DNA from 4 places in the Staphylococcus durrellii genome. Region 4 is predicted to be linked to each of the others. Evidence: riboswitches for the same ligand, from Rfam matches in the RefSeq annotation. Region 4 holds a riboswitch; each other region holds the start of a gene.
The links. A riboswitch is a leader RNA that binds a small molecule or an ion and turns the genes downstream of it on or off. The one in region 4 is predicted to bind thiamine pyrophosphate.
Positions count from the first base shown of each region.

Region 1: linked by a shared signal. The riboswitch ahead of ISP02_RS08235 (ECF transporter S component) and the one ahead of tenA (thiaminase II) in region 4 are both predicted to bind thiamine pyrophosphate.
Region 2: linked by a shared signal. The riboswitch ahead of ISP02_RS01450 (thiamine phosphate synthase) and the one ahead of tenA (thiaminase II) in region 4 are both predicted to bind thiamine pyrophosphate.
Region 3: linked by a shared signal. The riboswitch ahead of ISP02_RS01065 (3-oxoacyl-ACP reductase) and the one ahead of tenA (thiaminase II) in region 4 are both predicted to bind thiamine pyrophosphate.

Region 1 is NZ_JADIIO010000001.1:1,711,396-1,717,732, reverse strand. It holds gene purD (phosphoribosylamine--glycine ligase) at 1-992, shown strand, start outside; gene ISP02_RS08245 (energy-coupling factor transporter transmembrane component T family protein) at 1,045-1,851, opposite strand; gene ISP02_RS08240 (ABC transporter ATP-binding protein) at 1,844-3,253, opposite strand; gene ISP02_RS08235 (ECF transporter S component) at 3,266-3,841, opposite strand; TPP riboswitch at 3,930-4,029, opposite strand; gene graF (glycopeptide resistance-associated protein GraF) at 4,111-4,245, opposite strand; gene auxA (lipoteichoic acid stability factor AuxA) at 4,519-5,808, shown strand; gene ISP02_RS08220 (class I SAM-dependent rRNA methyltransferase) at 6,030-6,337, shown strand, end outside.
Region 2 is NZ_JADIIO010000001.1:343,385-349,721, reverse strand. It holds gene ISP02_RS01465 (thiazole synthase) at 1-111, opposite strand, end outside; gene thiS (sulfur carrier protein ThiS) at 113-313, opposite strand; gene thiO (glycine oxidase ThiO) at 297-1,415, opposite strand; gene ISP02_RS01450 (thiamine phosphate synthase) at 1,408-1,992, opposite strand; TPP riboswitch at 2,073-2,182, opposite strand; gene xylB (xylulokinase) at 2,269-3,777, opposite strand; gene ISP02_RS01440 (ArgE/DapE family deacylase) at 4,139-5,365, shown strand; gene argB (acetylglutamate kinase) at 5,427-6,185, opposite strand; gene argJ (bifunctional ornithine acetyltransferase/N-acetylglutamate synthase) at 6,198-6,337, opposite strand, start outside.
Region 3 is NZ_JADIIO010000001.1:246,077-252,413, forward strand. It holds gene fadB (3-hydroxyacyl-CoA dehydrogenase/crotonase FadB) at 1-219, opposite strand, end outside; gene fadE (acyl-CoA dehydrogenase FadE) at 257-1,462, opposite strand; gene fadD (long-chain-fatty-acid--CoA ligase FadD) at 1,546-3,069, opposite strand; gene fadX (fatty acid degradation protein FadX) at 3,092-4,660, opposite strand; TPP riboswitch at 4,917-5,019, shown strand; gene ISP02_RS01065 (3-oxoacyl-ACP reductase) at 5,173-5,925, shown strand; gene ISP02_RS01070 (LLM class flavin-dependent oxidoreductase) at 5,953-6,337, shown strand, end outside.
Region 4 is NZ_JADIIO010000001.1:793,261-799,597, reverse strand. It holds gene yidC (membrane protein insertase YidC) at 1-448, opposite strand, end outside; gene thiE (thiamine phosphate synthase) at 536-1,180, opposite strand; gene thiM (hydroxyethylthiazole kinase) at 1,184-1,972, opposite strand; gene thiD (bifunctional hydroxymethylpyrimidine kinase/phosphomethylpyrimidine kinase) at 1,965-2,789, opposite strand; gene tenA (thiaminase II) at 2,792-3,472, opposite strand; TPP riboswitch at 3,549-3,646, opposite strand; gene ISP02_RS03725 (transglycosylase family protein) at 3,773-4,543, opposite strand; gene ISP02_RS03720 (single-stranded DNA-binding protein) at 4,985-5,371, opposite strand; gene ISP02_RS03715 (YwpF-like family protein) at 5,560-6,003, shown strand; gene fabZ (3-hydroxyacyl-ACP dehydratase FabZ) at 6,078-6,337, opposite strand, start outside.

The sequences.
Region 1 (6,337 bases), 920 kb from region 4:
TACAAGCTTTAGGTATTAAAGTATTCGGTCCTAATAAGGCTGCAGCTCAAATTGAAGGCTCAAAGTCATTTGCAAAACAAATAATGGAGAGACATAATATTCCAACAGCAGATTACAAAGAAATAAATAATAAAGACGATGCATTGTCCTATATTGAACAGTGTGACTATCCGATTGTCTTGAAAAAAGATGGTTTAGCTGCAGGTAAAGGAGTTATCATAGCGCAAAATTATGATGAAGCACTTGAAGCGGTAAATGAACTATATATATCTGGTAAGGAACTTGTAGTTTTTGAAACATTTTTAGAAGGTGAAGAATTTTCACTTATGACATTTGTTAATGGAGATTATGCTGTACCTTTTGATTGTATCGCCCAAGACCATAAACGTGCATTTGATAACGATAAAGGACCCAATACTGGTGGTATGGGGGCTTATTGTCCTGTTCCTCATATTGGAGAAGGCATTCTAAACCAAACAAATGAAACGATAGCACAACCCATAGCACAAGCAATGCATAAAGAGGGTTATCCATTTTTCGGCGTGTTATATATTGGTGCAATTGTTACTAAAGAAGGACCGAAAGTAATTGAATTTAACGCGCGATTTGGTGATCCTGAAGCACAAGTATTATTAAGTCGGATGGATAGTGATTTAATGCAACATATTGTTGATTTAGATAATAAAAAGCCTATTCAATTTGAATGGAAAGATGATTCTTTTGTAGGTGTGATGCTTGCTTCAAAAGGATATCCTGGGTCTTATGAAAAAGGCGAAAGTGTTTCAGGTTTTACTTTAGACGGTGATTATTTTGTTAGTGGACTTACTTTAAAAGATAATCAATATGTGATAAATGGTGGGAGAGTTATTTTAGCTGTGGGACAAGGAGAAAATATCGCAAGTGCCAAGCAACAAGCATATAATCTTGTAAGTAGTATTAAAAGTGATAATTTGTTTTATAGAAATGATATAAGTAATAAAGCAATCAAATAAATAAAAAAGCTGTCGTATTTATACGACAGCTTTTTGGTGAGTAAATCATTAATTAATAAATGTTATTTACTCTTACATCATTAATGTTTGTGATTGGTACGTAATGTGCAAGTGTAAAGGCTATGACAACTACTAAAATCATAATGATAACAAATACAATATCCTTATATGAAAAAGGCACATAGTAATAGTAAGTTCTAGGGCCGTCTTTAAAACCTTTCTTTTCCATAGCAACTGAAAGATGATGTGCCTTTCTAATATTTTGACTTAATAAAGGAATTAATAAATGTTTAAAACGATTGAGACCTTTGTAATTGTTTGAAGGTATCATTTGATAGCGCATTTTCAAAGTTCTTCTTAATTGTACAAATGAGCTCAACATAATTGGTACCATTCTTATAGCAGCCATAAATGCATAAGCAAATTTCGGTTTTATTTTTAAATGTTGCATTAAGCTATAGAAAATCATAACGATTTGTGAAGAAAAAACAACTAAAAGTCCAAAAAATGAAACGGTCATGGTTCTTAAAGAAAGGTGTAAACCTCTGACTAAGCTTTCTATGGAAATTTGTATAAAACCCAATTTGAATAGCATATGCGTTCCATTACCATAAAAAATCATAAATAGTGCTGACACTATGCTAAATGTCATCGTAAATATTACGAAAACTAATGTAACTCTAAGTTTGATACCGCTAAATAATATTAAAAATAAAACCATTAGTATAGACATGTAAATCATCAAATCAAATTTATGAATTAATATAACTAAGAAAAATAGCAATACGGATAGTGCAAGCTTAGTAATAATATTTACATCATCTAAAAAGGTACGTCTCGTTTTCCACAAATCAAACATGTGCTTCACCTAACATTTCGACAAGTTGTTTATTTTTTACGTGTATTCTTCGAGTAGAGTAGCGTTTAATAATTTCTGAATCATGTGTCACCATGATAATAGTTTGACCTTTATTTATACATTGTTGAAATAATTTAATTAAATTAAAGGTATTGTGACTATCTAAACCGAAAGTGGGTTCATCTAGTAAAATAATTTCGGCTTCAGAACTTAGAGCTGTTGCAACGCTTAAACGTCTTTTTTGTCCTACTGAAAGTTCGAAGGGGTGCTGATTTTTAACTTCAACTAAATTGAGTTCTTGTAGCATTGCTTCAGTTTTTTGTTGTGCTTCAATATCGCTATAGTTTGTGTACTGAACATATATTTCATCATATACAGAGTTAGTGATAAATTGTAATTCTGGATTTTGATAAACTAAAAATGCATGATGCGCGATATCTTTTATTTTTCGTATGAGCTTGTTATTAAAATACATTTGTCCGTCATATTTAATAAGTTGCATTAATGACTCTAACAGTGACGTCTTACCGCTACCATTGGCGCCAGTAATAGTAATCCATTCACCTTGATTAATCGTTAACTCCTGAATGTTAATTAAGTCTTTTTTGTCTCGTTTAACGATGCAATTTTGAAGTCGCAATTGATACTTCGAATTATCTGTATGATTATTTTTTTTCATCGAAATAGGTGCGTAATCCCATGCATTTGGATGCCAAACACCGTATTCAGTTAGTAAGTGTTCGTAACGCGCTAAAATAATTTCTGGTCGTTCATCGGCAATAATTTTAGCATCGTAATCAAAAAGAATTACTCTATCTATATATTCCCAGATGTGAGCCACTTTATGTTCAACTATTAATACGGTTTGATCAGACCACAATGACTTGATTTTCGACCATAATGCTTTCGTTGCCTCTACGTCTAACATTGCGGTTGGTTCATCTAGAAATAAAGTATTAGAATTTTGCAACAATGTTTCAGCTATTGCTAATTTTTGTTTCATACCACCACTTAATTGGTTAACGTATTGATCTTCGTCTACTGCCAAGCCTACTGATCTTAATGCTTGTGTAATTTGATTATCCATTTCTTGTCTAGGAACTTGTCTATTTTCTAAAATGAATGCCAATTCCTCATAAACTTTAGGCATACAAAATTGCGTATCAGGGTCTTGGAAAATAACACCACTATTAAAGTCTCTATCTAATTTGTCATATTTCAATGGTAGTTCTATTAAATCAGGTACAATACCACTCAACACATTTAATAAAGTGCTTTTCCCAGAACCTGAAGGGCCTAGTAATAGAACTTTTTCTTTATCTTTAATAGTTAGGTCTAATCCAGAAAAAATTTTTTTATTAGCGTTTGGGTATTTGAGGCGTAAGTTTTTTGCTACTAACACATGCAACGCTCCTTATAAATTATCATAATCTTCTTTAGATGATGGTCTAAATAATCTGGTTACACCCGTCTGATCGAGTGCTTTAACAATATAATATGAAAGTAAACCAGCGACTAATATGCCACCTAACAATCTAAAGAAGATATATAGTGTTAAATTCCAACTCGTTAGTGAAGCTAGATATCCATAGGCGAAGTCAATCGGGAATGTTGAAATAGCTGTTAATAAACCAGCTAAGATAGCGACAATCGCTTTTCTAGATTTATATTTAAAAATCGCAAATATAATTTCACAAGCTAACCCTTGTACAAAAGCGTAAATCATCGTAGCGATATCGAAGCGGCCCATAATTATTGTTTCTCCAGCACCTGCAGCAAATTCAGCTAATAAGGCAATACCTGCTTTAGGTATAATTAGATAGGCTACAATTGCTGCCATGAACCAGGCACCATAAGTGATTTCTTCAATGTGTAGTCCAGAAACTTGAAATGCTTTGTAGACAAAATTCCAGATATTATAAATAATTGCAAAAACGATAGCAATTAAAATTGTGACTAAAATTTCTGATAGTTTTAAACCTTTTGACATATAACATTCCTCCATAAAAAAACGCACAACCTCCCTAGAAGTTGTGCGTGATTATAGGCATATTCATACAAAAAATTAATAAATTAATTATTATAATTGTACACTTTCCTACGCTAGTCTCATCTAGATCAGGTTCAAAGGGTTTGAGGGTTACCTCATCTCAGTTATAAACACCCCTAGTGCGAATATTAAGTTTTAATTCATCCTTAATGTATGCTTTTAAACACTATTTGTCAAGGTTATAAATAGAAAACCGACTTATTTTCTAACTATTCGTATAAATCTTGGATATTTTTCATAGTTTCTTCGTGATTATCTGTACTATCTTCATTTTTACTTTTCAGTTCGTTTTCGGCATTTTTTGCTTGTTCAGCTACGTCTTTGTGTAAATCTTCATTAGTCATAAGTAACCACTCCTTATTTTAAGGTTTCGCTATATAAAGTTGTTATACAGATGTATTTACCTCCTCCACAAGATTTAAAACAAATAAATTATAATGCTATTGCAAGGAATCGTAAAAATAAGGTATTCTTAAGTAATTGAAGTTTGTTTAAATTGAAGCTAACTGTGGAAAGTTTAATGTGTGTATGTTGTATATCATACTATAGACTTATTTATCGGTTTTAATAAAGACAAGAATCATAAGTTCGTATATAATAACTTTGAGGTGAATGGTATGTCGTTTTTGAAAAAACACGCCGAAATATTATATAGCTATGTAATTGGTATAGTATCAATCTTAATTAGTGTCATTATATTACTTAATTTATCGCTAATTGATAAACTTAATGGCAAGGCTAAGATAGAATTACATATTCATAATGTTTGGGACTTTATTAATGCATTTTTTGGTGAAATTATCAGAGTTACGAGTAATTATATAGGTAGTTTCCCAATTATAAGTGCAATTTTGATTATTTTATTTGGAGCATTAGTAATTTGTTTAGGTTCTACATTATATCGTACGACTAAATATGATTATGATATTTCAATATTCTTTTTAGTAGTAGGTATTTTATATTTCTTAATTACAATTATTTTAATGACTCAAATTTATAGCTTTTTTGCTGTTTTATTTATAGTGCCATTCGCAATTCATATAGGATATATCGTCTACAAAGATGAATTGAATCCTAATCACCGTAAGTACCACTATCTTTGGATTATTTTTAGTTATGGCATTGTATATCTATTGACGCAAATTGTACTATATAGTCGTATAGACAGCGATCAAATTTTACCAATAGATATTTTAAGTATTAATACATTCTTTTTAATAATGTGGATATTAGGTCAAATGGCTATATGGAACTTCTTATTCTTAAGAAGATCTCTTCCATTAACTAAACAAGAGTTAGGTGAGGAAGAACCAGAACTTTCACGTATGAGTAAAGACTCTATGTCTAATCAAACGAAAGAACATTGGAAAAACTTACAAGATAGAACAACTGAATTCACACGTAAAACACGTAGAAGCGTAGATTTACAAAAAATGCGCGACAAGAAAGATAAATTTATTAACAAATGGAAAGAAATTATAGATATCCAAGAGGATGATGTTCCTAATTGGATGAAAAAACCCAAATGGTTAAAAACTGCATATGTTGAATTGCTATGTGGGGCGATACTCTTATTCTTCACATTAATAGAATTTAATAACAGAAATAGTCTGTTTTTATCAGGTGAATGGGAAATCTCTCAAACGCAATACGTGATAGAATGGATAACTTTATTATTATTAATGTTTGGAATTATTATATATATTTTAACTACACTTACTAACTTCTTACGAGATAAGTTTTATTACTTACAACTATTTATGATTAGTATTTTGTTCTTTAAATTATTAACAGAATTTGTAAATATTATGGTCCATGGATTGTTATTATCTATTTTTATTACTCCAATCTTATTTATAATGTTAATAGCGGTTATCGTCGCATTTGTAATAAAACTCAGACATTAAAATAACTTGATAAAATATACGAAATGCAACTTAATGGCTTTGAAATTGAGGCCATTAGGTTGTGTTTTTTTGTGGTTTTATAAAGCTTAGTAAAAATTTTTTTCGTGTTTAAGTATCGTTATCATGACAAAAAGAATTATATTTTGTAATGTGCTACAGTATAATCAACATGTTAAAATAAATAGCGCTATAAATTATATAAAGAGAAAGGTTGGCAAATTATGAAAACAGCCACTTTAAATAGAGGAAAAGAAACTAAATATAATAATCAGTACCCATTAATCGAGGAAGATGATATATATGCACAAGATCATTTAAAAGAAGGGGATTTATTTTATTTAGTAACAAATAGAGAAGAATATATCGCCACCTGTTATGTAGGTAGACAACATAAAGGAATAGGCTGGGTTTTAAGTTACGATAAAACGGAAGAAATAAATGCTGCTTTTTTTGAAAGATTATTCAAAATTGCTAATGAAGAAAGAGCGTATTTTTATAATTTAGAAGGTATTTCAGCCTTCAGGTTATT
Region 2 (6,337 bases), 450 kb from region 4:
TACAGAAGTCTCTGCAGCATTAATTGCCTTTGTTTGAATTGCTTCGTTTTCAAATTTCCCAGTACCTAGCAATAATCTAGAATTTATTTCAAATTGTCCAATTTTAAACATATTAACCGCCTCCAACGAATTCTAATAACTCTAATTTGTCATTTGCTGAAACTACTTGTGATGCAAATGCGTCTCGCTTAATTAACTTGCTATTATGTTCAACAATGACACGTTGTTCATCTATTTCTAATTGTTGCAATAAATCTAATAATGTTAATTGTTCGCCAAATTTAAATGCGTCACCGTTAATCATGACTTCCATTTAACACACATCCTTTTACTGTAAAATCATTTAGCATTTGTGGTTTCATATCTGTAATAATCCACTTACTCATAAGTTCACCTACAATTGGGGATAATAGAATGCCGTTACGATAATGGCCAGTGATAACAAATAATCCTTTTTCAACTTCGTCCATAATCGGAATTTCATTGGCAATATACGGCCGAACTCCTGACCACTGTTTTAGTTTACGTGCATATTTTAGTTTAGGTATATGCTGCGTAGCACTGTCTATTAACCAATCTACACCACTTTGTGATACACCCACTGAATAGTTATCAAAGTAACTTGTAGCGCCAATAAGCACTCTATTTTTATTTTTCGGTACTAAGTAGCAACCATTCGTCATAAATATAGTTGACTGCAAATCTAAATTGTCTTGTTCCATCAATATGACTTCACCTTTAACACCTGTTAATTGGCGCTCTTTTAACTGTGTTTGCAATAATTTATGACTCCACGCCCCACCTGCAACTACAACTTTTGGAGCGTAATAGTCGCCTTTATTTGTTATCACTTTGTACATCTCTTTGTCTTTTGTAATAGTTAGCACTTCTGTATGTTGTATACGTTCAACGTTGCTCTGTTCTAACGATTTATATAATGCTTTCGTATACTTATTCGCGTTTACTTGGTGATCATTTGGAATATATAATGCCATGATGTCTTCAATATTTAAATTATTACTCGTTAAACGATGAGCTTCTTTTTGTTCTAAAAGTCTTACATCCGGATTAACGTTTGCTAAAAAGTTATATTGTGCTATCACTTTGTTATTGTCTTTGGGTTCGTATGCTAACTTGATTAATCCTGTTTCTTTATATTCGATATCACTTCCAACTTCCGATAGCAGTTGTTCACTTAATTGTTTGAAATATTGCTGGGATTCCAAAGCCAAACGATACGTAGGACTATCGTTAGAAAACTCATTTTGTGCGCCTAACATGCCACCTGCCTTATAAGAAGCGTGCATGCCGTCGACATCTCTATCAATGATGCCTATTTTCAACTTATTATGTTTTAAATTACGTGCGACAGACATGCCCATGACGCCAGAACCGATAATGAGTACATCAAACATAATTTGACCACTCCTCTATAATTTTTCGTAAAGTTTGATTATCACTGTCATAAAATAATGAAATACCAGCAATTCCTGCAAAACCTGTCGGCAATTGTGGTAACGTGCGAATATTCACCCCACCTAGAGCAATAACTTTAATTTTTTTGTTCAGTACTTGCGTAATTTCGCTTTGCGACCTTGGTTCCTGATTAGGTTTGGATGATGTAGGAAAAACATGTCCAAACAATACATAATCACAACGCTGTTGTTGCGCATAAATTACACTTTCTTCACTGTGTGTAGACATACTAACTATCGCTTGAGGATGTTGAGTTTTAAAATTTTTTAGGGCACTATGATATTCACTGAAATGAATAGATGTCATAGCGCAAGCAATAAATACGTCTACATTGCTATGCACAGTCAATTTGTCTTTACTAATACCATGTTCAATAGCTTTTGTTATCCAATCAATGAGCTGAGACGTTGTCATAGGTGTACGTATAATCAGGCGGTCATAATAGCCCATAATAGATTGATAGTGCAAAATATCTTGCAAATTTAACAATTTATACGGTGTAATTGCTATAAACATTGGTGTTCACCTCTATATATAATAAAAAAACGTTATTTTTCTGGTTAGAAAAATAACGTTTATACTCAATTATAAAAATCGTCTAAGTAACGCCACTTTCCTACGCCAGTATGAACTGGATCAGGTTCCGGGAATTTCGAAATAATAATCTCAATCTCAGCCTTCTAAAAAGGCACTTCCAGTGGTTTATATTAAATTTTAATTTATTGTAAAATCAATTGATCGGTAATGTTAATGTAACTTATGTCTTTAGAAATTGCAAACCAGTACTACATATTAGTTAAGTTTACTTTTCTTAGTAAGCTCAAGTAATTTTTTTGTGATAGGTTGTGTTTGATTATAAACATCTTTGTATATTTCAAAGTAATTTTGATAAGCTACATGACATTCTTTATTTGGCTCAAAAATTTTATCTTTATGGATAAATTGTTCAACACATGATGCGATATCATCATACCATTCCAAACCCGTAGCAGCTATCATAGCTGCACCCATAGATGGTCCTTCTTCATGTTTTAGTTTATATACTTTTGCATTAAACACATCTGCTTGCAATTGTAACCAAAAATCACTTTTCGCACCGCCACCAATGGCAACAACTTCGTTTATATGCTTACCTTGAGAGCGCAAATATTCTATGGACTCGTATAACGAGTAAGTAATTCCTTCGACAACAGCACGAGCCATATCACCAAATGTATGCATACCACTTAATCCAATAAAGCTACCGCGAATATTAGCATCTCCATGTGGAGTACGTTCACCCGTTAGATAAGGTGCAAAAATCAATCCTCGGGCACCTATTTTAGATTGTTCGGCACATGACATAATTTCATCAAATGAGTAGTTTTGCGCACAATGACGTTTAAACCAATTCAGACTATAACCAGCTGAAAGTGTTACACCCATAGCATAAGATAAATTATTTACAGCGTGTTTAAACATATGAATATTATTACCATATACAGCCTCTTGCTTTGCTTCACAGGACAATATTACACCTGATGTCCCAATGCTACATAACGATTGATTAGGTTGAATGACTCCTGCCCCAATAGCACCGCAAGCATTATCACCACCACCTGCAAATACGGCAACTCTGTTTTTAATGCCTAGGTTTTCAGCAATCGACTGTTTCAAATACCCTACATGCGTATCTGAGGTAACCAGTGGTGGATAAATATTTGTAATACCAAATTGTCGGCCAACATCTTCTGACCATTGATTTGTCGACGGGTCTAATAACAATGTACTCGACGCATCGGACAATTCCATATTGATTGTATCCGTTAATTTGAAGCGCACGTAGTCTTTAGGCAACAGAAATACTTTTGTTTTAGCCCAATGATCTGGTTCGTATTGCTTTAACCACATCAATTTTGTTAACGTAAACCCTTCTAACACTGGATTACCCAACACAATTTCACCTAGTCGTGATTTAATCTCTTCACATTGGGCAGTAGAACGTGTATCATTCCACAATATTGCAGGTCTAATCACTTTGTACTCATCGTCTAACACAATTAAACCGTGCATTTGTCCAGAAAATGATATACCATTTATTTCAAAATTAGAATGGATTTGCTTCAAATCATTTATAACGTTGTTCATTGTTTCAATAGTTACTGATACCCATTCATCGGGATTTTGTTCACTGTAACCAGGATAAGCATGTTGAATCGTTAACGGCGAACTCGCAGAAGCAATGATATTACCTCTGTCATTAACTGCTAATGACTTGATTGAGCTCGTCCCAACATCAATGCCTAATACTAATTTTTCCACATTAATTTTTCCTTTCCCAACTCAACACCTTAAATCAATTAATACATCATTGGCTTACTTTTGGCAAGTCCCTTTCTTTTACTAAATAAATACATTGTTTTACCACTTTCTATCGTATGAATATTAGCCACTGGCTAAGACTACTGGATGTCTAAAAAGTTGATTTAATAAACTTTTTAGCAGCTATCTTCACTCATCACATGCAACCTCTCCGTATTTGAAAAAAGGCAATTTCACCTAATAAAGTTAACTAATAATATTAAAAATGAAAACAAATTTAATTCATTATCAAAACGCTTTGCTTATCAAATTAATTTGAGAGGTGTATACTTTATATAGTTTGTCAAAGGAGTGGTATAACATGAGTACATTTTCTAACGAAGAAAAAGTACAGATTTTATCAGATATTGTGGAAATTAACACAGTTAATGATAATGAACTTGAGGTTTGTAAATATCTACAAAACCTTTTCCAAAAACATGGCATTGAATCTACAATCGATCAAGTAGATGAACGTCGTGCAAATTTAATCGCTGAAATTGGTGACCAAGGGCCAGTAATTGGTATTTCAGGTCACATGGATGTTGTATCTGAAGGCGACCGTTCTCAATGGTCATATGAACCATTTAAATTAACTGAAGATAATGGTTTTTTATATGGTAGAGGCGCCGCGGATATGAAATCTGGCTTAGCTGCGCTAGCAATTTCACTTATCGATATCCAAAATAGTAATGCATTAACTAATGGTAAAATTAGATTTTTAGCCACTACCGGTGAAGAAATGGAACAATTAGGTTCTCAAAGCCTATACGAAAAAGGTTATATGGACGACGTTGAAGCACTTGTTATTGCTGAACCTTGTCAAGATATGCTCGTATATGCACATAAAGGTTCAATGGACTATCGTATTAAATCTAATGGCGTATCAGCGCATAGTTCTATGCCAATCATAGGTAAAAATGCAATCACACCATTACTTAAATTTATTCAAGATATTGATGATGCGGCACAACAAATTTCTAGAGACGTTAAAGGCGAAGCATTTGATTTCTCTAACTTAATTTCAAACTTTAATAAAACATTACCAAATAATGTTACTAAAGATGATGTTGAAGATGTTTTAAGTGGTTTAGTAATAAGTAATACGTTAATTAATGGTGGCGTTCAAGTCAATTCAGTACCTGAATCAGCTACTGCCGACTTTAACATTCGTACTATACCTGAATATGATAACAATCAAGTTAAATCATTATTCAATGAAACTTTATCTAAACACAATGAAAATGGTGGTTCTTTAGAAAGCGATCTTTATTTAGACTTAGACCCTGTATTAACCACAGGTAAAAACTCATTAATCGATACTGCTAAATCAATTGGCGATCGTTTATTCAATAGAGATTTCATAGCATCACCTACAGTTGCTGTAACGGACGCATCTAATTTACTAAAAAGTAAAGACGAATCTTTCCCACTATTAGTATTTGGTCCTGGTGAAAACCCTCACCAATTAGACGAATGTGTAAGCAAAGAGAAATATTTACAATTTATCGATTTCTATAAAGAACTTTTAACAACTTATACAAAATAAATCTATAGTATAAAAAGAGGTTAAGTACCGACGCGTTTACGTCGCTACTTAGCCTCTTTTTTTAATGAATGGTGGTTCCTACAGATTTGCCTTCATGCACTTTCTGGACAATATGTTGCTCTGAACCTGCAGCAATAATGACCTTTTCACACCCGTTATTAATAGCCAGTACAGCATCTTGCACTTTGGGAATCATACCGCCATATATATGCTTTTGTTGAATATAACGTTTTATATCAGTAGCACTAAGAGAATGTTGTACTTCATCTTCGATTAAGACCCCTGGAATATCGCTTAATATATATAACGGAGCAGCTAAGGCTTCTGCTATTTTATAAGCTAACGTATCCGCATTAATATTATATTGTTGTGTCGTTCCTTGTTTTAAACCAATAGAAGCAATGACTGGAATATAATGAGTAGTTAAACGGTTCAACACTTCTGTATTAATAAATGTAGGTGTGCCTACGTAACCATACTTTTTATCAAGTGGTTCAATATCGAAAAATTGTGCATCCATGCCATTCAAGCCTATTGCACTTTGTCCTATTTTGTTTAACTTGGTCACAATTTGCGGATTAACTTTTCCAATTAACGTCTGACAAGTAACATCAAGCACTTTCTCTGAAGTCACCCTCAAACCATCTTTAAATTCCGGTTCCACATTATAATGACTCAGTGCTTCATTAATAAAAGGACCCCCACCATGAACGATGATAGGCTTATAACCCTGTCCTTTCAATTTATATATATCGTCTATAATCGAGTCATCTAAATTTGTTAAAGTACTGCCGCCAATTTTAATTACTATATAACTCATAAAGATTCTCCTTTACGTTCTGTAAGAAGCGTTAATGCTTACATAATCATAAGTTAAATCACAACCGTATGCTACAGCTTGGCCATCGCCATTACCTACTTGTGCGCTAATAACGATATTATCTTCCTTCAAACGCTTTTTCATTTCTTCTT
Region 3 (6,337 bases), 550 kb from region 4:
ATTGCCATAAGTCAAATTAGAAGCGTAATCTAAATCAAATAACATGGGTCTTTTTTTGTTAGTAATAGTGTCGTATGCTTTTTTTGAAATTTTGTTAGGATCGTTCTCATCAATTACGATATCTAACAATTTTACTTTCAAACCAGCATTTACGAATAGGGCAGCGATTTGACTCCCCATTGTGCCAGCACCTAATACAGTAGCTTTGCGTATAGTCATATAAATACCTCCAAGTAATTAATAATCGGTCATATTATTAGATAAATGCAGAGTCTCCAGTAAGTGCTCTACCGATAACTAAAGCATTTACTTCATGTGTACCCTCATATGTGTAAATTGCTTCTGCGTCTGAGAAAAATCGTGCGATGTCGTATTCGGCTAAAATCCCATTACCACCTGTAATGCCACGTCCCATAGCAGCGGATTCTCTGAAACGTAATGAATTCATCATCTTAGCAGTGGAAGTTGCTACTTCATCATATTCTCCATTAGCTTGCATGCGTGCAAGTTGTGCTGAAATAGACATAGCATGTGAAAGGTTGCCTTGCATCATGGCTAATTTTTCTTGGATTAATTGGAATTTACTGATTTCTTTACCGAATTGTTTACGTTCTTTAACATATTTTAGTGTGGCACGTAATGCACCGGCGATAGCGCCAGTAGACATATAAGCTACACCAGCACGTGTTGAGTAAAGTATTTTTGCTACATCTTTGAACCCGTTAATATTTTGTAAACGTTCTTGTTCTTCAACGACGACGTTTGTAAGTTTGATATGAGCGTTAGGAACAATCTTAAGCGCGATTTTATTTTGGATAATATCAATATCTACGCCTGCTTGTTCTGGACGAATGATAAAACATTTTGGTTTTTTAGTTTCGGTATCGACGGCAAACACTGGAATAACGTCTGACAAGTGTGCGCCACCAATCCATTTCTTTTCGCCATTTAAGACCCATTTATCGCCGTCTTTTTGTGCTGTTGTTTCTAATCCGCCGGCAACGTCAGAACCGTGATTAGGTTCAGTTAAAGCAAAGCAAGTACGTAATTCATGTGATTGTAATTTTGGGACATAATAGGCAACTTGCTCTTTGCTGCCACCGAATAAGAAAGTGTTATGCCCTAAACCTTGGTGTACACCTAACAAGGTCACGAGTGAAACGTCAAATCTCGCTACAGTATAAGATAGAAAAAATTGGAACATTTGGCTTGTCGTTTTTGCATCGCCACGGCCTTCGAACAGTAGGGGATTATTAAAGTAATCTAGTTTCCCTAATTCTTCGAAGAATCCTTCAGGAATAGTAGCATTAGCCCAATGATCATTGATTGAATCGCGATAATTATTTTCTAACATGTCATTTAACTGTTTTAAAAACTTAACTTCACCTTCAGTTAATTCTTTAGATATATTTAACGTATCTTCTGGGTATAACTCTTTTAATAATTCACTTTTTGTAGACATAGTAAAACCTCCAATAATTATATGTGATAGCGCTTACAAAAGTTGGTAAAAAAATTTGCTTGCTACGTACAGCGACTTATGTGCTATGCTAATTCATCCTCTTGATGCAATTTTTTAGCCTTTTCATTCATACGTTCTTGTAATGCGAGTTTATCTGGCTTAGATGTTGAGTTCAACGGCATATGGTTAATGTTTAAATACATTCTAGGTATTTTATAGCTACCTAGTTTTTCACGTGCATAGCTGTCTAATTTTGCTTCGAAATCAGCGTCATCTTCTGTTAAGACGACTGCAGCCGATACGGATTCACCGTATTTAGGACTTGTGAAGCCTATAACAACACATTGTGCAACTAATGGATGTTCTGATAGCACAGCTTCAACTTCAGAAGGCAGTACGTTTTCTCCACCTGTAATAATCATTTCTTTTTTACGGTCAACGATGTAAATATCACCATCTTCGTCGATCTTAGCGAGGTCTCCAGTTAGAAAGAAGTCATCATGGAAACTTTTAGTAGTGATTTCAGGCTTGTTCCAATATCCTGGCGTAACGTTGTTACCTCTTACACCAAGCTCACCAATTTCCCCTGGTCCAACTTCATTAAAATCATCATCAAAAATGCGTATATCTGAAAAAATAACAGGATGTCCAATCGACTTAGGTTTAATTTTTGAGTTGTTAACAGTATTTACAGAAACGATAGGAGCTTCAGTTAAGCCATAGCCGTTAATAAGGTCAATGTTCATATCAAGAAGTTTGGCCTGTACTGCTGGTAGCGGAGGTGATCCGCCCTGAATTAAATAACGTGTACTTTGATAAGCTGCTGGATTGAAATTATCAGCCACGAGCATTGCGTATAACATTGTTGGAATAAGTAACATATAGTCGGGTTTATATTCCATCATGAGATTATTAAGTTCTTCAGCGTTAAAATAACGTTGTAAAACTAAAGTGCCGCCATTAAATAATGCTGGTATCGTTAAATCGTTAAAACCAAACACGTGAAACAGCGGTAAAGCTACGATTGTCAAATCTGTAGGATAAGTAGGGTGTGTATGATTTAAGATAATACCGTTACTAACAAATGAATCGTGTGAAAACATTACGCCTTTAGGTACGCCCGTAGTACCACTGGTATATAATAAAGATGCTAAATCGTCACCTTGTAATTCTACACTTTCGAATATATTGTGATGTGAAGGATCAACAATACTGTTATATTCAGATGAGTTTATATCCATATATAATAAAGATTCATCTACTTTAGTTAGTGATGATAGATGTTTTGTTTCGTAAAATATCTTTTTAACGCCTGAATCATCCACAACGGTAGAAATTTCTTCTGGGTTTAAACGCCAATTAATAGGTAAAAATACAGCACCTAATTTTATAGATGCGAATAATATATCTAAAATTGCAACGTCATTTGGAGCAAATATACCTAAAATATCCCCACGTTTAATTCCTTGCTCACCCAAATAAGATGCTAAATTTTCTGCGCGAATATTTAATTGTTGATATGTCCACTCGGTACCTTTAGCTGGATCGATAATTGCAGGTTTCTCTTCTTCAAAATTAGCTCTCGTCTTAATCCAATCGTAATTCATAGTTTATACCCCCTTATATTGGTTAACTATTTCTCCCTAACGATTTGTGTAAATTACCCCAATGTTCTTGAAACATACTAGCGTCCATTAAACCAATGTCGTTAGGAATAATTGGTTTGAATGACATATTAGCTAATATATCTCGCTCTATGTCTACCCCTGGTGCTCTTTCGATTAATTTTAAACCTGAATTTGTAAGTTGGAATACTGCGCGTTCAGTCACATAATATACGGTTTGCCCTTTAGAAAGTGCATATTGGGCATTGAAATCCATATTGCGTACTTCATCTACAAATTTGGTAGGTTTGCCGTCTGCATTAATAACTAATTGATTATGTGCATAATCTAGTTGACCCCCGACAACTAAAGAGCCAGAAAAAACAATGGTATCGACGGTTTGGCTAATGTCTATAAAGCCACCGCAGCCATTTAATTTATCACCATATGAAGAGACGTTTACATTGCCGTATTGGTCAATTTCAGCAAAGCTTAAATAGGCAATGTCTAGGCCACCATTGTAAATAAAGTCCCATGTCATTTCGTGACGCATTCGAGCGCTTAAATTATAATGCATGCCCAAATAGTCATTGCTACCGATATAACCATCAAAGATGCCTGTATCGATATTTAGATGAACTAAATCTCGTACACCTTCTTCGACTAACAAGTTAGATAATTCGTTATTTATACCAAATCCGATGCTTACGACGTCACCTCGCGTTAAAAATTGTGATGACCTCCTTAAGATAATTTTGCGTGTGCTCATTTTAATGTATGGTCCAGGCATATTTGGTACTTTATAGTGTCCAGATAGTGCAGGATCATAGTAAGTTTGCACGACTTGTTTATGGTAATGGGGATTATCATTAACCATAACGTAGTCAACAAATTCACCAGGGATAAATACGTCGTTCGGTTTGAAACTATCATCTTCAACGACGGCTTTAACTTGGACGATTACTTTACCGTTATTTCTATGTGCTGCGGCAGCAACGCTATATGCTTCACTAAGATGTGCTTCGTGATCCATATAAATATTACCTTGACGATCTGCGTAAGTTCCTCGTAACAGGGCTACATCAACTTCAGGGAGCTGGTAAAGCAAGTATTCCTTGCCATTTACTTCCGTTAATTGTACTAAGTCCTCACTCGTTCGCTCATTTGCTTTGCCGCCCGTATATCTTGGATCAACGGTTGTATGTAAACCAATTGTCGTGATTGTTCCAGGACTTGCAAACGTTTGATTACGATAATTTGTAGTCATAACGCCTTGAGGTAAAAAGTATGCTTCCACCTCGTTGTTTTGTATTGCCGATACTGTTGTGGGTGAAGCTACAATAATGCTTAATATTAAACGTTTTACCATATGTCGTTTAATAAATGCGTCTAAATCGACACCCTCTTCAGCGTAGTCACTAATATCATTAGCAACCATCATTGTTAAATTGTCTAGTTGTTGTGTTTCATCATGATAGTCAATAAGATGTTTTAAAATTTCTACAGGTAAATTACTTACTGACAATGCTGAAAGGGCGATGGTATCATGAGCTTTTACTAAATTTTTTAATTCTTTAGCTGTAATAATTTTCATTGCATAACATCACAAGTTCTCATAGGAAGACTGCCTCCTTTCGAATATGTAAGCCCTTACATAAAATATACCATAGTGTAAAATTGATGTAAAAGTTTTAATAGTTCATAATTATAAAAACTTATAATATAAAGGGATTACTTTTCTTATTATTATAAATAACTAAGTAAGTTGTAATTTTATATTTTTTGAATAGTAGTATATTTAGCTAACTTGACATAAACTACTGAAGGACATACATTTAAAGTAATAATTAAATAACCACTAGGGGTGTCATTTTGCACTGAGATGAGGTCTTCCTCAAACCCTTTGAACCTGATCTAGTTGGAACTAGCGTAGGGAAGTGTGTTCGTCAAACTGTAATTTAAGCACTGATGCTTTATTATATATAAAGATGTATTTTTGACGCGGCTTCCATAATTGGAGGTCGCGTTTTTTATTGTTTTGACACTACATAGACACGTTAACGTGGCAATTTTTAATTATAAATCTAACTATAGGAGTGAAATATTATGTCGAAAGTTATTTTGGTTACGGGAAGTAGTAGAGGTTTAGGGGCAACAATTAGTAAAACTTTAGTAAACCAAGGTAATAAAGTAATCATTAATTATTACCAAAGTAAACAAGTGGCTCAACAGTTAGTCAACGAGTTGGGTCATGATAACGCGATTGCCATTCAAGGCGATGTAACTGAGCGTGAAGCGGTAGATAAGCTGATAGCAGAAGGAAATAAACGCTTTGGACAAATCGATGTAGTCGTAAATAATGCTTTAGTTGATTTTAAATTCGATCCAACTGCACAACGACCTTTTACAGAATTATCATGGGAAGATTATCAACAACAAATAGATGGGACGTTAAAAGCTGCTTTTAATGTAGTTCAAAGTGTCGTGCCACAATTCAAAGAACGTAAGCAAGGCAGCATTATTAGTATTGGTACAAATTTATATCAAAATCCTGTTGTTCCTTATCACCAATATACAACTGCTAAAGCAGGATTGATTGGTTTTACACGTAATATTGCAGCTGAATTAGGTCAATACGGTATTACAGCCAATGTAGTTTCAGGTGGATTATTAAAAACAACCGACGCAAGTGCCGTTACAACTACTGAAGTATTCGACATTATTGCTCAAACGACACCGTTACGCCAGGTGACAACACCACAAGATGTTGCGAATATGGTTGCCTTTTTAGCTTCGGAAAATGCACGCGGTATCACCGGACAAAATTACACTGTCGATGGCGGGTTAACAATGAATTAAAAATAGTGAAGTAAAGGAGTATATTTTATGGATAAACGTCAACTTCATATTGGGGTGTTATTAATTGGCTGTGGACATCATTCGGGAGCATGGTTGACGGAAGATTCTTCAGCCGAGCGTATTGGTGATATTACTTATTATCAATCATTAGCACAACTTGCAGAACGAGGTTACTTTGATGCGGTATTCTTTGCTGATAATCAAGCCCTACAAGTAACGGACAATAGTGATATGCCATCATTTTGGTATGATCCACTAATAAATTTAACTGCCATATCTCAAGTAACTAAGCATGTAGGTTTAGTTGCAACCATTTCGAGTAGTTTTGCTAATCCATATACGGCAGCAAGGCAGTTGTTAAGCTTAGACCATATTTCAAATGGCCGTGTTGGTTGGAATTTAGTGACTTCTA
Region 4 (6,337 bases):
ATAATCCCATAATTACTGGCATTTGGATTAGAACTGGTAAACAACCCAACATACTTTTCATTGGATTCATATCATACTTTTTATAAACTTCCATCATTTCTTGGTTGGCAGCCATTTTCTCTTCTTGAGTACGAGAACGTTTAACCTTTTCTTGAACTGCATCGATATCAGGCTTAGCCACCTTCATTTTCTCACGCATCATATGACTATTTCTATAATTTGATAACATGAATGGTAATAAAACTAAACGAATAGCTACAACAATTACAATAATTGCTAAACCATAATCATTATTAAAATTCGTCCCTAACCAATGTATCAATTTATCCATCGGTTCAACAAATGTATTAAAGAAGAAACCATTTCTGTTGCTCGGTTTAGAGTAGTCACATCCTGCTAGAAAGACCATTACTCCCAAAAGTAAAGGTAATAGCGCTTTTTTCTTCATTTTTCCACCTCTAATGATATATTCACACAAAAATCATTTTATCATATTAGAGTATAAGTGAAAATCAAAAACATAATATTTTCACTATTAATCAATATATTGTAAAAATTGTCGAACTGTACTTTTTATATTGTTGCTTTTAGCTATAGCTGAAATCACTGAAACCCCGTTCGCTTTAGCTTTCATTACTTCTTTATAATTTTGTAATGAAATGCCACCAATACCAACCATTGGAAAATCTTTTAATTTTTCTTTTTCTCTGAGTTGAATAATCATTTCAGGTCCTACAGGTTCATTAGCATCCTCTTTGGAAAATGTTGGGAACATCGGGCCCACGCCTATATAATCAACATGTGATAAATCCGAATTATGATATTCATCTAAATTGCCAACACTTAATCCTATGATTTTATGTTTAAATTGATGAATAAATTTATCTATATTTTCATCGTCTTGTCCAACATGAATTCCATCTGCATCTATTGCCAACGCCAATGAAACGTCATCATTTACTATAAATGGTACATCATAAGAACGACATAAATTTTGTAACTTTACAGCGAGTTGCTCTTTGTCAGAACCAATTAATGCACCTTCACCTTTTTCTCTGAATTGAAACATTGTAATACCTGCATCTAGTGCTTCTTGTACAACATCCAAGATATTACGATTATCGCTTAAATCTTGTGTTCCACAAATAAAATATAGTCTTAAATCGCCTGGCTGAAACATTGTTTACACCTCTTCAATTTGACTTAGCTTTATATAGTCTGAATGATCAATACTGTATAATTTATCAATAAAGCGCGTTAAAAATGTTCCTGGCCCCTGTGCTATTACTTCATCTTCTGCTTGTTCAGCTGCAATGTTGTAAATTGATACTGCTTCTATCACATTATAGATATCTGGTGATAAACGTTTATTTAAAAAACTAGCGATAACGCCACCTAACAAACAACCAGCACCAGTAATCTTAGCTAAAAATGATGAGCCGTTGGATAACTTCACTATTTTATTTTCTTGGGCAATAATATCTTCTTTGCCTGTAATGACTATGGTCGTATTATATTTTTTTTGTGCACGTTGCGCAATATCTAACACATGTAAATCATCGTCACTATCTGTGCCTTTCATAGTAGCTCCTTCATCTATTAATGCTAATATTTCTGATGCATTACCTTTGATGACGGCTACATCAATTTTTGACAAAAACTGTTGACAAAATGACTTTCTAAAATTAGAAGCGCCTACTGCAACCGGGTCAAAGACTAGGGGTACCTCTGACTTATTAGCGATATGCGCTATTTTCAACATATCTTGACTTTGTGCCTTGTTAAGTGTACCTATATTAATTAACAATGCCGATGCAACTTTAAAGAAATCTTCGGCTTCTTCTGGTGCTTCGCTCATCGCCGGACTAGCTCCTAAGCTTAACAGCCCATTCGCAGTAAAGTTTTTCACAACATCGTTCGTATAACATACGACTAAAGGATTTTGTTGACGAATAGTATCCAAGTTATTCATCATCTAAGCCCTCCTTTTTCATATAAGCAAAGTGATTCACTGGACCCCGTCCTTCACCAATTTCAGGTGTATATTGTATGCTCATAGAAATAAATTTCTTCGCTTTTTGTACTGCATCATATATTGTTTTCCCTTTTGCTAATTCAGCAGTAATAACAGCTGAAAATGTGCAACCTGTCCCATGTGTATGAGGCGTATCAAAACGTGGTTCTGTAAATTTGTAAACTTCATCTTTTATAAATAAATAATCTGTAGAATTTTGTTCATCATCATTAGCATGACCACCTTTAATAACAACGCCTTTACTACCTATTTCATTTATAAAAATATGTCCAGCTTTGTATACATCAGTTTCATTTTTAATTGTTAATCCTGTAATTTCTTCTGCCTCAGGAATATTAGGCGTAGCTACAGTAGCAAGTGGTAATAAAATAGATTTCAAATTGTTTTTACCTTCGTCATCCATTAGTGAATCACCACTTTTAGCAAGCATTACTGGGTCAATTACATATGGAATTTCTGGGTGTTTGGATATATATGATTGTATTAATTCCATCATCGCTTTAGACGCAATCATACCTGTTTTTAAAGCTTGAGGTAATTCGTCATCATATACACTATCTAACTGTTCTTCCAACCATTGTGGAGTCAAATTGTGAATATGTTGAACGCCTTTTGTATTTTGCGCCACGATACTCGTTATAGCTGCCATGCCATATACACCACAGGCATGAAATGATTTTAAGTCTGCCATAACACCAGCGCCTCCCGTTGGGTCGGTTCCTGCAATCGTTAACGCTATCTTAGGTTTTTTCATATTTATTTACCTCCAAAATCCCATGATTCTTGAATATATGCCATATTAAAAAAGTTTTGTTCATGAACAGTACTTTGTAAATAACTTTCTTTAATACTATCTCGTTCTTGTTGTGATACATTTTCTGTTAATTTATCTAATAATTTATCAAAAACATTTACGAGTTCTTCCATTTCTGTACTATAAAATTCAAACCATTTTGCTAATATGCAATTTTTGTTTAAACTTTCATCTTTTAAAGCTTGGCGTGCGATATACTGATATACATAAGGGCAAGGTGCCATTGCTGCTATTGTGTGTGCAGCATTTTCTTTAACAAATGCATTATAATACATATGTTTAATGTAATGATCACCACTTGGTGGCCATACTTTCTCTTGCACTATTTCTTCATAATCTTCTCCAATATAATTAGCTATTATCTCGTGGGCTTCAACTTCACCATCTACAATAAATTGTATTTGTTCTACTAAAAATTTTACATCTTCCATAGTATTTACTTTAGGTATAAGTAATGCATAGATGTTTGCAAATTCTTTAAGATACGATGCGTCAGCTCTTAAGTAAAATCTTGCTGCTTCGGCTGATAAATCTCCAGCTAGCATGTGTTGAATGAAATTATCATTATATATATTTGCTAAAATGGGTTTAGCTGCTGTTCTTAACTCTTGTGAAAATGTCATTGCTAAAGTTCCTCCTAATAAAAAAAACTACATTCCTCGTAAGAATGTAGTCCTAACTAGGCGAAATTAAAAATTAAGCACATGTAGACTACTTTCCTACGTTGGTATTAACCAAATCAGGTCCTAAGGGTCTGATTTACATCATCTCAGCCAATGGCTCCCCTAGTAGTTTTATTATAATGTTTTCTTACTAAAGATAACAAATAGCCTTGAAATTTGCAAAAAATCAAGAAAAAAGCGCTACCTTTAATTAGGCAACGCTTAATATTATTAAATCATATTTTTTAATTTATAGGTAAATTATGCAGTTACCCATTGTGAAGCACCTTCAGTATTGTATAATTTCATTGCAGCTTTATCTTGTACTGATTCAGGTGCAGATGAAGCTGGTTGACCTTGATATTGAGAAGGTGCTACTGAGTCCCATGTAGTTTGTAAGAATTGATATTTACCTGATGCACCAGTTGATGCATTTGTTGCATGAATGTCGCCACCAGATTCACGTTGAGCGATTTGTTTTAAGTGACTGTTAACATTTACTGAAGAACCGCTGTCATCACTTGAACTTGAATCGTTTGAGCTTGAAGTAGATTCTTGTTGTGGCTGTTGAGTTTGCTCATTTTGAGGTGCTTGTTGTTGTTTAGGTTGTTCTTGTTGTTGAGTTTGAGCGCTTTGTTGTGATTGTTCTTGTTGTTGAGCTTGTCCACTTTGTTGTGGTTGCTCTTGTTGTTGAGCTTCTCCACCTTGTTGTGGTTGCTCTTGTTGTTGAGCTTCTCCACTTTGTTGTGGTTGAGCTTGTTGAGCATTACCAGCATCTTTATTATAACTCCAAGACCAGTTTTGACCATTTGAAGAAAATTGATAATTAGTATTATTTTGGTCAAAGTTTATATTATAAGAACCTTCTTGAACAGGTTTTGCATTTAATTCAGATGGATTATTTTGTGCTAAATGTGCTAAATGAGCATGGTTTGCTCCTGTTGTTTCAGCTGCATTTGCATGATGTCCTGTTGCTAAGCCTGTTACGCCTAATCCTAATGCTATAGTTGAAGTAAGTAATGTTTTTTTCATAATTAAAAAATCCTCCTAATAAGATAATTAGTTTTATCATCATTTCGCAAATACTACTCTAACATTCATAAAAATACTGTAGGTTACAGTGAAATAAAAAAAAAGGAGCATTTTTTACAACGCTATTACAACAATTTAGGAGAAATCAAAAACTTTAAAAGTTCAAATTTTCGCTCATGACAGTTTTGAAAATATACAGTACTTTATTTTAGTTGTAATTTTGACGTAATAAATCTGATTTTTCTGTATATAGTTTAGCCTCAGTTCCAACTTAAACAACGATAATTAAAGCTATTGCTATATTTAATTTTAAATAAGCAATAGCCTTTGCCAAGTATAATTAATAATAGGATTTGATGAGTTTAATATGATGGTTAATAAAATGATGGTTAGTTTAACAATGTGTTTGAAATTGAGGATAAATCATTTAAATTAAATAGATTAATTCAAGGAGAATATTAAATCAGCAGTTTCTTTATCATATAGTTCTACGTTTTGATTTTGATGATGCTTTTCTTTAGGAGACATAAATTTAATTGTTTCGATAATGATTTCTGTTCCATAATGCATTTGGCCGTCTTTTTCATATTTAGAAGATCGCATATGTCCAGTAATGCCTACGAGTGCTCCTTTTAATAAATATTGGTGGATATTTTTAGCATGATTACCAAAAGCCTTACAATATAAAAAATCACAATTTTGCTGTTCAGGCTTACGTTTATATGGCCTATCTACCGCGAGACAAAGTGTTGCATAATCTATTGTTTCTTTACTATAAAATTGTGGATCTTGTGTTAGTCGTCCTACGACAACTATATTATTTATCATGTTTCACCTCCTTGTAGTTATATCTTAGTTACATTAACGCTCAACGTCAAAATGCCGTTTTTTGTAAACGAAAGAAAAATAGACTACTATATTTTATAAAAATTGGCTTATCAAATTGAATTTACGTTATAATAACTACATAATCTTATTTATTGTAAAAGTTAAATTTGTTTAATGGATGTGAGGCAATGAAAACATTTAAAGCTGTCAGATTCCAAATTGTTTCAGAAAACGGTGGCGTAACTGAATACGAATTGGAAGATGGCGTAATTATTAATAAAGAAAATAGCGGTACTGGATGGTTATTAGAGCTTGTCATTCCAGATTATCACTACGACACAATGAAATCTTATATGGATAATGAAACTTTGTTAGATATTCGCGTAGTCATTACACGCCCATCAAATGATCCAGCTTTATTTGATGCGACTATTAAACATATCACGAAATTAAATGGGTCAATTTCAGTAGTTTTAGAATGTCATATTTATACTTTGAGACAAGTGTATGCTGAAAGTTTATTAGAACAATTAGTTGATGAAGGCCTAACTGGCGACGAACTTAAAACTTCATTTAATCGATTAATGCAATCTAAACCTCGTCTGAAAGACGAAAAATCAGATAAGCATTAATTAAAAATTAAATATAATTTATTATTATTCTCAAACAAAAAGAGCTTAACTTATAAAAAGTTAAGCTCTTTTTGTTATTTTGCGTCTTGCAATGCAAATGTTAATTCACAACTACATGCTACTTGTCCATCTACGGTTGCTTTAGCATTACCTTTACCGATAGGGCCTTTAATTTTAGTAATCTCTACTTCTAAAGTTAAAGTATCTCCAGGTACAACTTGGTGCTTAAAACGACATTTATCAATCCCTGCAAATAAAGCAAGTTTACCTTTATTATCTTCGTTATTTAACATCGCTACAGCTCCTGTTTGTGCTAAAGCTTCAGTAATAAGTA